DNA from 3 places in the Shigella sp. SIG3 genome. Region 3 is predicted to be linked to each of the others. Evidence: predicted binding sites of a transcription regulator. Region 3 holds the regulator's gene; each other region holds the start of a gene.
What was found. The regulator CRP, encoded in region 3, controls carbon source genes, mostly activating them, when cyclic AMP is high. The targets are predictions, from matches to a motif close to ATGTGANNNNNNTCACAT.
Positions count from the first base shown of each region.

Region 1: the regulator CRP is predicted to act here: its motif matches at 2,412-2,429, upstream of azuC (stress response protein AzuC).
Region 2: the regulator CRP is predicted to act here: its motif matches at 2,068-2,085, upstream of mlc (sugar metabolism global transcriptional regulator Mlc).

Region 1 is NZ_JBQZXE010000047.1:676-5,517, forward strand. It holds gene araF (arabinose ABC transporter substrate-binding protein AraF) at 1-498, opposite strand, end outside; gene ACUU1I_RS10550 (non-heme ferritin-like protein) at 1,295-1,798, shown strand; gene yecJ (DUF2766 family protein YecJ) at 1,878-2,129, opposite strand; gene azuC (stress response protein AzuC) at 2,244-2,330, opposite strand; gene ACUU1I_RS10565 (YecR-like lipofamily protein) at 2,593-2,916, shown strand; gene ftnA (non-heme ferritin) at 3,087-3,584, shown strand; gene ACUU1I_RS10575 (YecH family metal-binding protein) at 3,621-3,860, opposite strand; gene tyrP (tyrosine transporter TyrP) at 4,050-4,842, shown strand, end outside.
Region 2 is NZ_JBQZXE010000103.1:8,528-13,369, reverse strand. It holds partial or broken gene ACUU1I_RS15970 (MFS transporter) at 1-1,039, opposite strand, end outside; gene ACUU1I_RS15965 (LysR family transcriptional regulator) at 1,146-2,039, shown strand; gene mlc (sugar metabolism global transcriptional regulator Mlc) at 2,174-3,394, shown strand; gene bioD (dethiobiotin synthase) at 3,519-4,214, shown strand; gene clcB (voltage-gated ClC-type chloride channel ClcB) at 4,167-4,842, opposite strand, start outside.
Region 3 is NZ_JBQZXE010000003.1:29,212-34,053, forward strand. It holds gene ACUU1I_RS01440 (hydrolase) at 1-378, shown strand, start outside; gene ACUU1I_RS01445 (YheU family protein) at 372-590, shown strand; gene ACUU1I_RS01450 (phosphoribulokinase) at 644-1,513, shown strand; gene ACUU1I_RS01455 (OsmC family protein) at 1,568-1,972, opposite strand; gene crp (cAMP-activated global transcriptional regulator CRP) at 2,274-2,906, shown strand; gene ACUU1I_RS01465 (YccS/YhfK family putative transporter) at 2,957-4,842, shown strand, end outside.

The DNA.
Region 1 (4,842 bases), on a different contig from region 3:
GTTGGCGGTAATCGCCATCACTGCGCTTTCTTTGACATCCCAGCCACGTTTCTGCATCTCTTTATACAGTTCCTGGCCCTGACGTTCGCCAATTTTAGTCGCCGCCATCATCACCAGAGGAACGGTATCCATTGGCTTACCTTTGGCGTTAACAAACTGGTCATCCACTGCAATGACTTTCATATCGTAGCCACGCGCTTTCGCGACGATGGCAGAGCCGAGTTTCGGGTCCGGAGTACAAATAACGAAACCTTTTGCGCCACTGGCTGCCAGGCTGTCGATCGCGTTCAATGTTTTTTCGCCATCCGGCACGGCAATCTTAATAACCTCAAACCCTAAATCCTTCCCGGCTTTATCGGCAAACTTCCATTCGGTCTGGAACCACGGCTCTTCCGGTTGCTTCACCAGAAAACCGAGCTTCAGGTTCTCCGCCATAGCGGATTGTGACATAACGGCTGCCAGACCAATGGCTGCCAGGGCTTTAGTAAATTTGTGCATGGTTCTCTCCAGCTTTAGTGTCGTTTTGTGTAGGGCAAAAACGAATGACATTCGTTAAATTAATCGGAAAACAAAGCATTACCTTTTATCTAAAAGATAAGTGACCGTGTTGACATAGTTTTAGCGAGAAATTAATTCTCCATAGGAGAGCAATATCACATCGCAGAATTACAGTGAGAACGTGCATAAATTTAGCGGGAAAAGACATAAGGAAAAGCCAATTTGTCAGACAAATTGTTGAATGCACAGCAGATTAATCCATAAGATTAGCCTGGAAATCCTTGTTGTCTTCGGTACCCATGCGGGATGTCTTCTTTTTAACCAGTCAATAGGCCGCATTACCTGGCGTTGAGTTTTTGAAATGGTGTAATAACCACAACTCAAAGATGTGGAAAATGCGCGTCATTCATTTCGCCATTAATTATCACTGTGCTCATTAATTAACAGAACACGTATAATGAGAGCCATCTCGCAAAAATGAAAAAACGTTTTATAAAATCATCACTTCATCATGAATTCAAATTCATCGATTAATATCAACAAGATACAAAAAGCACTATCATTAAAATTCATTGCATTTACATTGATTTCACCAATGAAATGTAAAAATATATAAACTTGATGATTTAAGCATTTTCTTATAACCGTTCAGACGTTATTCTTATTTCAGATCATCGTCAGAATTGACTCCACGATCACATTTCGGACCGGCAGAAAGGAATTATTCTGCAAACAGTAATTATGGTGTTTTGATTTATCTTGCACCTCTCCACTTCTGGATATAAGGATATTAGGTATGGCAACCGCTGGAATGCTTCTCAAACTCAACTCTCAAATGAACCGCGAGTTTTACGCATCCAATCTCTACCTTCACCTGAGTAACTGGTGTTCTGAACAGAGTCTGAACGGCACCGCCACTTTCCTTCGCGCCCAGGCACAGAGTAATGTGACCCAAATGATGCGCATGTTTAACTTTATGAAGAGTGTCGGCGCTACCCCCATCGTTAAAGCCATTGATGTTCCAGGTGAAAAACTGAACTCTCTGGAAGAACTGTTCCAAAAAACGATGGAAGAATACGAGCAACGTTCAAGCACGCTGGCGCAGTTAGCCGATGAAGCGAAAGAACTGAATGATGATTCAACCGTCAATTTCCTGCGCGATCTGGAAAAAGAACAGCAGCATGATGGCCTGTTGCTGCAAACCATTCTTGATGAAGTGCGCAGTGCGAAACTTGCGGGTATGTGCCCTGTGCAGACCGACCAACATGTTCTGAATGTCGTGTCACACCAGCTGCATTGATCATACATCGGCGCTAATACATTGCGCCGATGAAGTTTTTGAGAAACCGCTGCCTCATCTGTTTGAAGCAGCGGTTTTTTTAATGGGATTCACCCTGTGGGGTAAACTTGAGTTCAATCAGCGCGATGGCTTTTTGGATTGCCCGCATGGTGACCGGGTCTGCGGCAGCGGGATGATGAGTAAAGTCGATATTCTTCAGCTGACTGGACATTTTTTCACGAACTTCAACGGGCGCGATTACATCGAGAACATCCAGAATTTGTTTGATAACCAACTGGCAAGCTACCACATCAGAAACCAGTTCCTGATCGGCATTCAGCGGCTGGGACATCGTAAACTCCTGATAGCATTTTGAAAGCCGTTATAGTAGCGGCTTCACATCTTCAGCGATAGTCACATCCACCGTCATCAGGACACAAAAAAACCTGCCGGAGCAGGTTTTTTGTTATCGGAACATATTGCCTGGCGGTACGTCTTTGAACGTCTTGCAATAGTTATTGAACATACTTTTCAGGATTTTGCGCAGTTTCATCGCGGCACTCCGACCATTTGTTATACAGGTGTTATTGTCTTTGCGCTTATAATATGACAACCATCACAAAAATCAATCTTTATGTGATACAAATCACATAAATACCCCTTTAATGTTATAAAAATGATAATCAAAAAACAGCCCCCCTATTTCTGACACCTACAGATGGCAAGAAATAGCGCCTGCCAGGCATCTTTTCCGGCCATTGTCGCAGCGCTGTAACGCGTAAAATAGTGCTTTCTCTTACTCTTCTGGCTGGACCATGAGACTTCTGATTCTGACTCTTTCATTAATAACGCTGGCGGGGTGTACGGTTACTCGCCAGGCCCATGTGAGCGAAGTTGACGCGGCAACAGGTATTGTACGGTTGGTTTATGACCAGGCTTTTTTGCATCATGCCCATACCGATCGTTATGTCAGTCGCGGGATCGCCGATCGCGCATGCCAGCAGGAAGGCTATACCCACGCGATCCCCTTTGGTCAGCCAGTAGGCAACTGTAGCCTTTTTGCGGGTTCCTTATGTTTGAATACGGAATTCACTTTGTCATATCAGTGCCATCATTCCGCCTTCCCTGTCTTTCTCTAAATATTTTAATCAGCGAGGGGATCTTCGCTGATTAAAGAAATAGCGGTAATGCGTTTTATTCCCATTCGTATTTTTAATAATTGAAGTTTATATTTTACCTTTTGCAAATAATAAAATAACAAATTATAGTGACGCCACAGCAACAAATATAACCTTTGTGGAGCACTATCATGCTGAAACCAGAAATGATTGAAAAACTTAATGAGCAGATGAACCTGGAACTGTACTCTTCACTGCTTTATCAGCAAATGAGCGCCTGGTGCAGCTATCATACCTTCGAAGGTGCTGCCGCGTTCCTGCGCCGTCACGCCCAGGAAGAGATGACGCATATGCAGCGTCTGTTTGATTACCTGACTGATACCGGCAATTTACCGCGTATTAATACCGTTGAATCTCCGTTTGCTGAATATTCCTCACTTGATGAATTATTCCAGGAAACCTATAAACACGAACAATTAATCACCCAGAAAATTAACGAACTGGCTCATGCTGCAATGACCAATCAGGACTACCCAACATTTAATTTCCTGCAGTGGTATGTTTCTGAGCAGCATGAAGAAGAGAAACTGTTCAAATCGATTATTGATAAATTAAGCCTGGCAGGCAAAAGCGGCGAAGGTCTGTATTTTATCGACAAAGAACTCTCTACCCTCGACACACAAAACTAATGCTCTCCGGCGGCAGGTTTCTGCCGCCGTTTCAAATCAGTGACGGCAAATCTTACTCTGATCGGTCGAAAAACCTTCTTCTGAAGGTATAAATTTGCCTTTTGCTGCCAGAAACGCTACCAGCTCTCCCGCTGTCATCCCTTCTGCCGAGCACGTGTGAAAACGTGCCTGTTCACCAAAACGCGCTTTAATCGCAGCTTCCAGACTGGCATGCGTATATTGCTCGCCTGATTCAATCATCATATTTAACACTTCATGACCGTGAATAGAGTCCATCGTTCCTCCTCAAAAAAAGCCTAGCGTAGCGATTACCGCTTATGAAGACTTTGCGCCAGCGCAGGACTGAATGCTTTTATTGTACATTTATATTTACACAATATGTAACGTCGATTTGACGAAGCAGCCGTTATGCCTTAACCTGCGCCGCAGATATCACTCATAAAGATCGTCAGGACAGAAGAAAGCGTGAAAAACAGAACCCTGGGAAGTGTTTTTATCGTGGCGGGAACCACAATTGGCGCAGGCATGCTGGCAATGCCGCTGGCTGCGGCCGGTGTTGGTTTTAGCGTTACGTTAATCTTGTTGATTGGGCTTTGGGCGTTGATGTGCTACACGGCGCTATTACTGCTGGAGGTGTACCAGCATGTTCCGGCAGATACCGGTCTGGGCACGCTGGCAAAACGCTATCTGGGACGCTACGGTCAATGGCTGACGGGCTTCAGTATGATGTTCTTAATGTATGCTCTGACTGCAGCATACATCAGCGGTGCCGGTGAATTGTTGGCCTCCAGCATCAGCGACTGGACAGGTATTTCAATGTCGGCAACCGCTGGCGTGCTGTTGTTCACTTTTGTTGCCGGTGGCGTGGTTTGTGTTGGAACATCGCTGGTCGATTTATTTAACCGTTTTCTGTTCAGCGCCAAAATTATTTTTCTGGTGGTGATGCTGGTATTGCTGCTACCGCATATTCACAAAGTGAATCTTTTAACCCTGCCGTTGCAACAGGGGCTGGCACTGTCTGCAATCCCGGTGATTTTTACGTCGTTTGGTTTTCACGGTAGCATGCCGAGTATTGTCAGCTATATGGATGGCAACATTCGTAAGCTACGCTGGGTGTTTATAATCGGTAGTGCCATCCCCCTGGTGGCATATATTTTCTGGCAGGTGGCGACGCTTGGCAGCATTGATTCAACAACCTTTATGGGATTGCTGGCTAATCATGCTGGATTAAACGGGCTGTTACAGGCGTTACGCGAAA
Region 2 (4,842 bases), on a different contig from region 3:
CTACTGAGTGGGCTGCGAAGAATCCGGCTGAGAAGAGTAACATTCCGGCAAAGATCAGCCACAGCGAGCTAAATAAGGTCATCAGTAAACCAAACGGCATAACTCCCGTCGAAAACAACATCACCGGACCGCGCCCATAGCGGGTGGTCATGGTTCCGGCTTTGGGTGAGCTCCATGTACCGGTCAAATAAGCCCGCGATAATAAGCCAACCACGGCCTGACTGACATGCTAGGGGGAAAGCATCAACCGATAGCCGATGTAATTAAACAGCGTGACGAACGACCCCATCAGCAAAAAGCCTTCTGCGAACAATAACGGTAATCCCCGGTCACGCCAGTGCAGACGAAAGTTGATAAATAACGTCTTAGGGCGCAGCGAAGTCGGGCAAAAATGGCGTGATTCAGGGAGGATTTTCCAGAACATCAACGCCGAGGCCAGCGCGAAACAACCGATTGCCGCCAGAGCAATTCGCCAGTTGAAAAAGTCCGTGAAGACACCACTAATTAAGCGTCCGCTCATGCCGCCAATTGAGTTGCCGCTGATATACAACCCCATCAAAAAGGCCACGAAACTGGGGGGGATTTCCTCGCTAAGATAAGTCATGCCAACAGCTGCCACGCCACTTAACGAAAGCCCAATCAAGGCGCGCATAATCAAAATGCCGTGCCAGCTGGTCATCATTGTCGAAAGTAACGTACAAATGGAGGCCAACAGTAGCGCCGTGACCATCACTGGTTTGCGACCAATGGCATCGGATAGCGGGCCAGTAAATAGCAAACCGATAGCCAACATCGCCGTGGAAATGGACAGTGAAATACTACTGTTCGCGGGCGTTAAGCCAAACTCCTGCGAAAGCACCGGAAGGATAGGCTGCACACAATAGAGAAGTGCAAAGGTTGCCAGTCCGGCAGAGAACAGCGCCAGGGTGACGCGCATAAATTGCGGCGTACCGCGTTTAATAAATTGATTTGGCTGAGAAATGCTTTGCTTGTCAGTGTCGCTTGCCGGAGCGCCATCAACAGTTGTAGTACGGCTCACTTGAAATCCTTGCTAAATATGCCTGTGGATCAGGCTTATACATAGGGTAGGAAAATCGAATTGTTCTGTCTAATATATTAATAATCTCAAATAAGATGTTTTAAATATGAATATTGAACTTCGTCATCTGCGTTACTTTGTTGCTGTTGCGGAAGAGCTGCATTTTGGGCGCGCGGCTGCCCGCCTGAATATTTCGCAACCGCCGCTAAGTCAGCAGATTCAGGCACTGGAGCAACAAATCGGTGCCCGACTGCTGGCACGAACTAATCGCAGTGTATTGCTGACGGCAGCAGGAAAACAGTTTCTTGCAGATAGTCGGCAAATCCTGTCTATGGTGGATGACGCTGCCGCTCGTGCTGAAAGACTGCATCAGGGTGAAGCGGGGGAGTTGCGTATTGGTTTTACTTCGTCCGCTCCTTTTATTCGGGCGGTGTCCGATACGTTATCGCTGTTTCGCCGTGATTATCCTGATGTCCATTTACAAACCCGCGAAATGAACACTCGCGAGCAAATCGCTCCGCTCATTGAAGGAACGCTGGATATGGGATTGCTGCGTAACACAGCGTTACCGGAGACGCTTGAACACGCAGTCATCGTCCATGAACCGCTTATGGCGATGATCCCGCACGATCATCCCCTGGCAAATAATCCGAGTGTAACACTGGCTGAACTGGCGAAAGAACCCTTTGTCTTTTTTGATCCGCACGTCGGGACTGGGCTGTATGACGATATTCTCGGACTGATGCGACGTTACCATTTGACGCCCGTCATCACTCAGGAGGTGGGCGAGGCAATGACCATCATCGGTCTGGTTTCCGCCGGTCTGGGTGTTTCAATTTTGCCTGCGTCATTTAAACGTGTTCAGCTCAATGAAATGCGCTGGGTGCCGATTGCTGAAGAGGATGCGGTTTCTGAAATGTGGTTGGTCTGGCCGAAACATCATGAACAAAGTCCAGCTGCGCGTAACTTTCGTATTCATCTGCTGAATGCTCTCAGGTGAGGGAAATTTCAGCGAAAAAGCCCGAAAAATGTGCTGTTAATCACATGCCTAAGTAAAAATTTGACGACACGTATTGAAGTGCTTCACCATAGCCTACAGATTATTTCGGAGCGCGAAAATATAGGGAGTATGCGGTGGTTGCTGAAAACCAGCCTGGGCACATTGATCAAATAAAGCAGACCAACGCGGGCGCGGTTTATCGCCTGATTGATCAGCTTGGTCCAGTCTCGCGTATCGATCTTTCCCGTCTGGCGCAGCTGGCTCCTGCCAGTATCACTAAAATTGTCCGTGAGATGCTCGAAGCACACCTGGTGCGAGAGCTGGAAATCAAAGAAGCGGGGAACCGTGGCCGTCCGGCGGTGGGGCTGGTGGTTGAAACTGAAGCCTGGCACTATCTTTCTCTGCGCATTAGTCGCGGGGAGATTTTCCTTGCTCTGCGCGATCTGAGCAGCAAACTGGTGGTGGAAGAGTCGCAGGAATTGGCGTTAAAAGATGACTTGCCATTGCTGGATCGTATCATTTCCCATATCGATCAGTTTTTTATCCGCCACCAGAAAAAACTTGAGCGTCTAACTTCGATTGCCATAACCCTGCCGGGAATTATTGATACGGAAAATGGTATTGTACATCGCATGCCGTTCTACGAGGATGTAAAAGAGATGCCGCTCGGCGAGGCGCTGGAGCAGCATACCGGCGTACCGGTTTATATTCAGCATGATATCAGCGCATGGACGATGGCAGAGGCCTTGTTTGGTGCCTCACGCGGGGCGCGCGATGTGATTCAGGTGGTTATCGATCACAACGTGGGGGTGGGCGTCATTACCGATGGTCATCTGCTACACGCAGGCAGCAGTAGTCTCGTGGAAATAGGCCACACACAGGTCGACCCATATGGTAAACGCTGTTATTGCGGGAACCACGGCTGCCTCGAAACCATCGCCAGTGTGGACAGTATTCTTGAGCTGGCACAGCTGCGTCTCAATCAATCCATGAGCTCGATGTTACATGGGCAACCGTTAACCGTGGACTCATTGTGTCAGGCGGCATTGCGCGGCGATCTACTGGCAAAAGACATCATTATCGGGGTGGGCGCGCATGTAGGGCGCATTCTTGCCATCATGGTGAATTTATTTAACCCACAAAAAATACTGATTGGCTCACCGTTAAGTAAAGCGGCAGATATCCTCTTCCCGGTCATCTCAGACAGCATCCGTCAGCAGGCCCTTCCTGCGTATAGTCAGCACATTAGCGTTGAGAGTACTCAGTTTTCTAACCAGGGCACGATGGCAGGCGCTGCACTGGTAAAAGACGCGATGTATAACGGTTCTTTGTTGATTCGTCTGTTGCAGGGTTAACATTTTTTAACTGTTCTACCAAAATTTGCGCTATCTCAATTTGGGCCAGGAAAGCATAACTTAGACTTTCAAGGTTAATTATTTTCCTAGTTTATATTTGTGAAGCATAACGGTGGAGTTAGTGATGCTGAAGCGTTTCTTTATTACCGGTACAGACACTTCTGTAGGGAAAACGGTGGTTTCCCGCGCATTGCTACAAGCGTTAGCCTCCCAGGGAAAAACGGTTGCGGGATATAAACCCGTAGCGAAGGGGAGCAAAGAGACACCCGAAGGGCTGCGTAATAAAGATGCCTTGGTGTTGCAGAGTGTTTCAACCATCGAACTGCCTTATGAAGCAGTTAATCCTATCGCGTTAAGCGAAGAAGAAAGTAGCGTGGCGCACAGTTGCCCAATCAATTACACCCTCATTTCAAACGGCCTGGCAAACCTGACCGATAAAGTCGATCATGTCGTGGTAGAAGGGACTGGCGGCTGGCGCAGTCTGATGAATGATTTGCGTCCACTCTCTGAATGGGTAGTGCAGGAACAACTGCCGGTGTTGATGGTTGTCGGTATTCAGGAAGGTTGCATTAACCATGCACTGCTAACAGCTCAGGCGATCGCCAACGACGGGCTGCCGCTCATTGGCTGGGTGGCTAACCGAATCAACCCAGGACTGGCGCATTATGCGGAAATCATTGATGTGCTGGGTAAAAAACTTCCGGCACCGCTCATTGGTGAACTGCCTTATCTGCCGCGCGCCGAACAGCGTGAACTGGGGCAATACATCCGCTTAGCTATGCTGCGCAGTGTGCTGGCGGTAGATAGAGTCACGGTGTAACGTCCGCGAAATTACCGACGCAATTACGCAGGCAATCAATAAACCGGGGAGTAGCTGATACTCCCCGGTCATTTCACATATCATCAACGTCGACATAATCGGCGCGTGCGTGGTTGCCGCCAACAGTGTCGCCATCCCGGTCAATCCGAGTAAAAGCGTAATTTCTTCGCCATCAGGGAACCATAATCCCAGGCTACGACCATACAACATGCCAATGGCAAGACCGATAAATAGCGTCGGTGTAAAGACACCACCGGGTGCGCCGGAACCGCTACTCGCCAGCACGGCACACAGTTTACAAAGGAAGATCCCGGCAATGATCATTAACAGTGGTGGGGCGGTTAAAAAGGATTGTACGGTGCTATAGCCGTTGCCCCACACTGCAGGTGTGAACAGGGAAAGCAGACCCACGATCAACCCGCCTAGTGCCAGTTGCCAGGGCGGCGCAAGTTTGAGACTCACAAATCCACGATGACAGGCGTTCATTAACGTTAACAACAGTGGTCCGCACAGACCTGCCAGCACACCTGTACTGATAATCAGCGCATAGTCACGAGCCTGAACCGTCACTGAGAGTTGTACGTTGTAGAGTAACGCGTCGCTATGATTAATCAGATTGCTAACCAGC
Region 3 (4,842 bases):
GCAGCCTACCCCGGAACGCTGCCGATTAATCTCGCGCAGTTAAAATCGGTACGTCGCATCCGTGAATTTGACGATCTAATCACCGCCAGAATTCACGGCTACGCCGACGCTATCGACTATTATCGTCAGTGTAGCGCCATGCCGATGCTGAACCGGATCGCCAAACCGACGCTGATTATTCACGCCAAAGACGATCCGTTTATGGATCATCAGGTGATCCCAAAACCGGAAAGTCTCCCCTCGCAGGTGGAGTATCAACTGACTGAACATGGCGGTCATGTTGGCTTTATTGGCGGTACATTACTTCATCCGCAAATGTGGCTGGAGTCACGCATTCCTGACTGGTTAACAACGTATCTGGAGGCGAAATCATGTTGATTCCGTGGCAAGACCTCTCCCCCGAAACGCTGGAAAATTTAATTGAAAGCTTTGTGTTACGTGAAGGCACCGATTATGGTGAACATGAGCGTACACTTGAACAGAAAGTCGCCGACGTCAAACGCCAGCTACAGTGCGGAGAAGCGGTGCTGGTATGGTCGGAACTGCACGAAACGGTCAATATTATGCCGCGCAGTCAGTTTCGCGAATAACCTGCAACCGTCGGCGGACGAGATAATAGTGATAGCTAAGTCATGGAGTTACTATGTCTGCCAAACATCCGGTCATTGCGGTAACAGGATCCAGCGGCGCGGGGACCACCACCACCAGCCTCGCGTTTCGTAAAATATTCGCGCAGTTAAATCTGCATGCAGCTGAGGTGGAAGGCGACAGTTTTCACCGTTACACCCGCCCGGAAATGGACATGGCGATCCGCAAAGCGCGCGACGCCGGGCGGCATATCAGCTACTTCGGCCCCGAAGCGAACGACTTCGGCCTGCTGGAACAAACCTTCATTGAATACGGTCAGAGCGGCAAAGGGAAATCTCGCAAATATCTGCATACCTACGACGAAGCCGTACCCTGGAATCAGGTACCGGGAACATTCACCCCCTGGCAACCTTTACCAGAACCCACTGATGTACTGTTTTATGAAGGTTTACACGGCGGCGTAGTCACGCCACAGCATAACGTTGCGCAGCATGTGGACTTACTGGTCGGCGTAGTGCCTATCGTTAACCTTGAGTGGATTCAAAAACTGATCCGCGACACCAGCGAGCGCGGGCACTCACGAGAAGCAGTGATGGACTCGGTAGTGCGTTCAATGGAAGACTATATCAACTACATCACACCGCAGTTTTCCCGCACCCATCTTAACTTCCAGCGCGTTCCCACCGTCGACACTTCAAACCCGTTCGCGGCAAAAGGTATCCCGTCGCTGGATGAAAGCTTTGTGGTGATCCATTTTCGTAATCTGGAAGGGATCGATTTCCCTTGGCTGCTGGCGATGTTGCAAGGCTCATTCATTTCCCACATCAATACGTTAGTGGTACCTGGCGGCAAAATGGGGCTGGCAATGGAATTAATTATGCTGCTGCTGGTGCAACGATTGATGGAAGGAAAGAAAATCGAGTAACTTTGCTATTATGCCGGATAAAATACTATCCGGCTTCACAACGGGATAGTTAAGTCACGCGGCAACCACTTCATACGAGTGAGTAATATTCACCGCTTTTTCCAGCATCAACGCCACTGAACAATATTTCTCGGCAGAGAGATCAACCGCACGCGCAACCGCTGCGTCTTTCAGGTCGCGACCGGTGACGATAAAATGCAGATTAATGTGCGTAAACAGGCGTGGTGCCTCTTCGCGGCGTTCAGAGGTCAATTTTACTTCACAATCGACCACATCCTGACGCCCTTTTTGCAGGATCGAAACCACATCGATGGCACTGCAACCACCCGCCGCCATCAACACCATTTCCATCGGACTTGGTGCTTTATCGCCTGAGTTGCCGTCCATTAAAATCTGGTGACCAGAGGCGGATTCGCCCAGAAAAGTTAACCCTTCGACCCACTTCACTCGCGCTTGCATTTTTGCTACTCCACTGCGTCAATTTTCCTGACAGAGTACGCGTACTAACCAAATCGCGCAACGGAAGGCGACCTGGGTCATGCTGAAGCGAGACACCAGGAGACACAAAGCGAAAGCTATGCTAAAACAGTCAGGATGCTACAGTAATACATTGATGTACTGCATGTATGCAAAGGACGTCACATTACCGTGCAGTACAGTTGATAGCCCCTTCCCAGGTAGCGGGAAGCATATTTCGGCAATCCAGAGACAGCGGCGTTATCTGGCTCTGGAGAAAGCTTATAACAGAGGATAACCGCGCATGGTGCTTGGCAAACCGCAAACAGACCCGACTCTCGAATGGTTCTTGTCTCATTGCCACATTCATAAGTACCCATCCAAGAGCACGCTTATTCACCAGGGTGAAAAAGCGGAAACGCTGTACTACATCGTTAAAGGCTCTGTGGCAGTGCTGATCAAAGACGAAGAGGGTAAAGAAATGATCCTCTCCTATCTGAATCAGGGTGATTTTATTGGCGAACTGGGCCTGTTTGAAGAGGGCCAGGAACGTAGCGCATGGGTACGTGCGAAAACCGCCTGTGAAGTGGCTGAAATTTCGTACAAAAAATTTCGCCAATTGATTCAGGTAAACCCGGACATTCTGATGCGTCTGTCTGCACAGATGGCGCGTCGTCTGCAAGTCACTTCAGAGAAAGTGGGCAACCTGGCGTTCCTCGACGTGACGGGCCGCATTGCACAGACTCTGCTGAACCTGGCAAAACAACCAGATGCTATGACTCACCCGGACGGTATGCAAATCAAAATTACCCGTCAGGAAATCGGTCAGATTGTCGGCTGTTCTCGTGAAACCGTGGGACGCATTCTGAAGATGCTGGAAGATCAGAACCTGATCTCCGCACACGGTAAAACCATCGTCGTTTACGGCACTCGTTAATCCCGTCGGAGTGGCGCGTTACCTGGTAGCGCGCCATTTTGTTTCCCCCGATGTGGCGCAGACTGATTTATCACCCCGATATCAACTATGCACTTCGACAAACGCTGGTGCTATGTTTGCCCGTGGCCGTTGGGTTAATGCTTGGCGAATTACGATTCGGTCTGCTCTTCTCCCTCGTTCCTGCCTGTTGCAATATTGCGGGCCTTGATACGCCTCATAAACGTTTTTTCAAACACTTAATCATTGGTGCGTCGCTGTTTGCCACCTGTAGCTTACTGACACAGCTGCTACTGGTAAAAGATGTTCCCCTGCCCTTTTTGCTGACCGGATTAACGCTGGTACTTGGCGTCACTGCTGAGCTGGGGCCATTGCACGCAAAATTGCTTCCTGCATCGCTGCTCGCCGCCATTTTTACCCTCAGTCTGGCGGGATACATGCCGGTCTGGGAACCATTGCTCATCTATGCGTTGGGCACTCTCTGGTACGGATTGTTTAACTGGTTTTGGTTCTGGATCTGGCGCGAACAACCGCTGCGCGAGTCACTAAGTCTGCTGTACCGTGAACTGGCAGATTATTGTGAAGCCAAATACAGCCTGCTTACCCAGCACACCGATCCTGAAAAAGCGCTGCCACCGCTGCTGGTGCGCCAGCAAAAAGCGGTCGATTTAATTACTCAGTGCTATCAGCAAATGCATATGCTTTCCGCGCAAAACAATACCGATTACAAGCGGATGCTGCGTATTTTCCAGGAGGCGCTGGATTTGCAGGAACATATTTCGGTCAGTTTGCATCAGCCGGAAGAGGTGCAAAAACTGGTCGAGCGTAGCCATGCGGAAGAAGTTATCCGCTGGAATGCGCAAACCGTCGCCGCTCGCCTGCGCGTGCTGGCTGATGACATTCTTTACCATCGCCTGCCAACGCGTTTTACGATGGAAAAGCAAATTGGCGCACTGGAAAAAATCGCCCGCCAGCATCCGGATAATCCGGTTGGGCAATTCTGCTACTGGCATTTCAGCCGCATCGCCCGCGTGCTGCGCACCCAAAAACCGCTCTATGCCCGTGACTTACTGGCCGATAAACAGCGGCGAATGCCGTTGCTTCCGGCACTGAAAAGTTATCTGTCACTAAAGTCTCCGGCGCTACGCAATGCCGGACGACTCAGTGTGATGTTAAGCGTTGCCAGCCTGATGGGCACCGTGCTGCATCTGCCGAAGTCGTACTGGATCCTGATGACGGTATTGCTGGTGACACAAAATGGCTATGGCGCAACCCGTCTGAGGATTGTGAATCGCTCCGTGGGAACCGTGGTCGGGTTAATCATTGCGGGCGTAGCGCTGCACTTTAAAATTCCCGAAGGTTACACCCTGACGTTGATGCTGATTACCACCCTCGCCAGCTACCTGATATTGCGCAAAAACTACGGCTGGGCAACGGTCGGTTTTACTATTACCGCAGTGTATACCCTGCAACTGTTGTGGCTGAACGGTGAGCAGTACATCCTTCCACGTCTTATCGATACCATTATTGGTTGTTTGATTGCTTTCGGTGGTACCGTCTGGCTGTGGCCGCAGTGGCAGAGCGGGTTATTGCGTAAAAACGCCCATGATGCTTTAGAAGCCTATCAGGAAGCGATTCGCTTGATTCTGAGCGAGGACCCGCAACCAACGCCACTGGCCTGGCAGAGAATGCGGGTAAATCAGGCGCATAACACTCTGTATAACTCATTGAATCAGGCGATGCAGGAACCGGCATTCAACAGCCATTATCTGGCAGATATGAAACTGTGGGTAACGCACAGCCAGTTTATTGTTGAGCATATTAATGCCATGACCACGCTGGCGCGGGAACACCGGGCATTGCCACCTGAACTGGCACAAGAGTATTTACAGTCTTGTGAAATCGCCATTCAGCGTTGTCAGCAGCGACTGGAGTATGA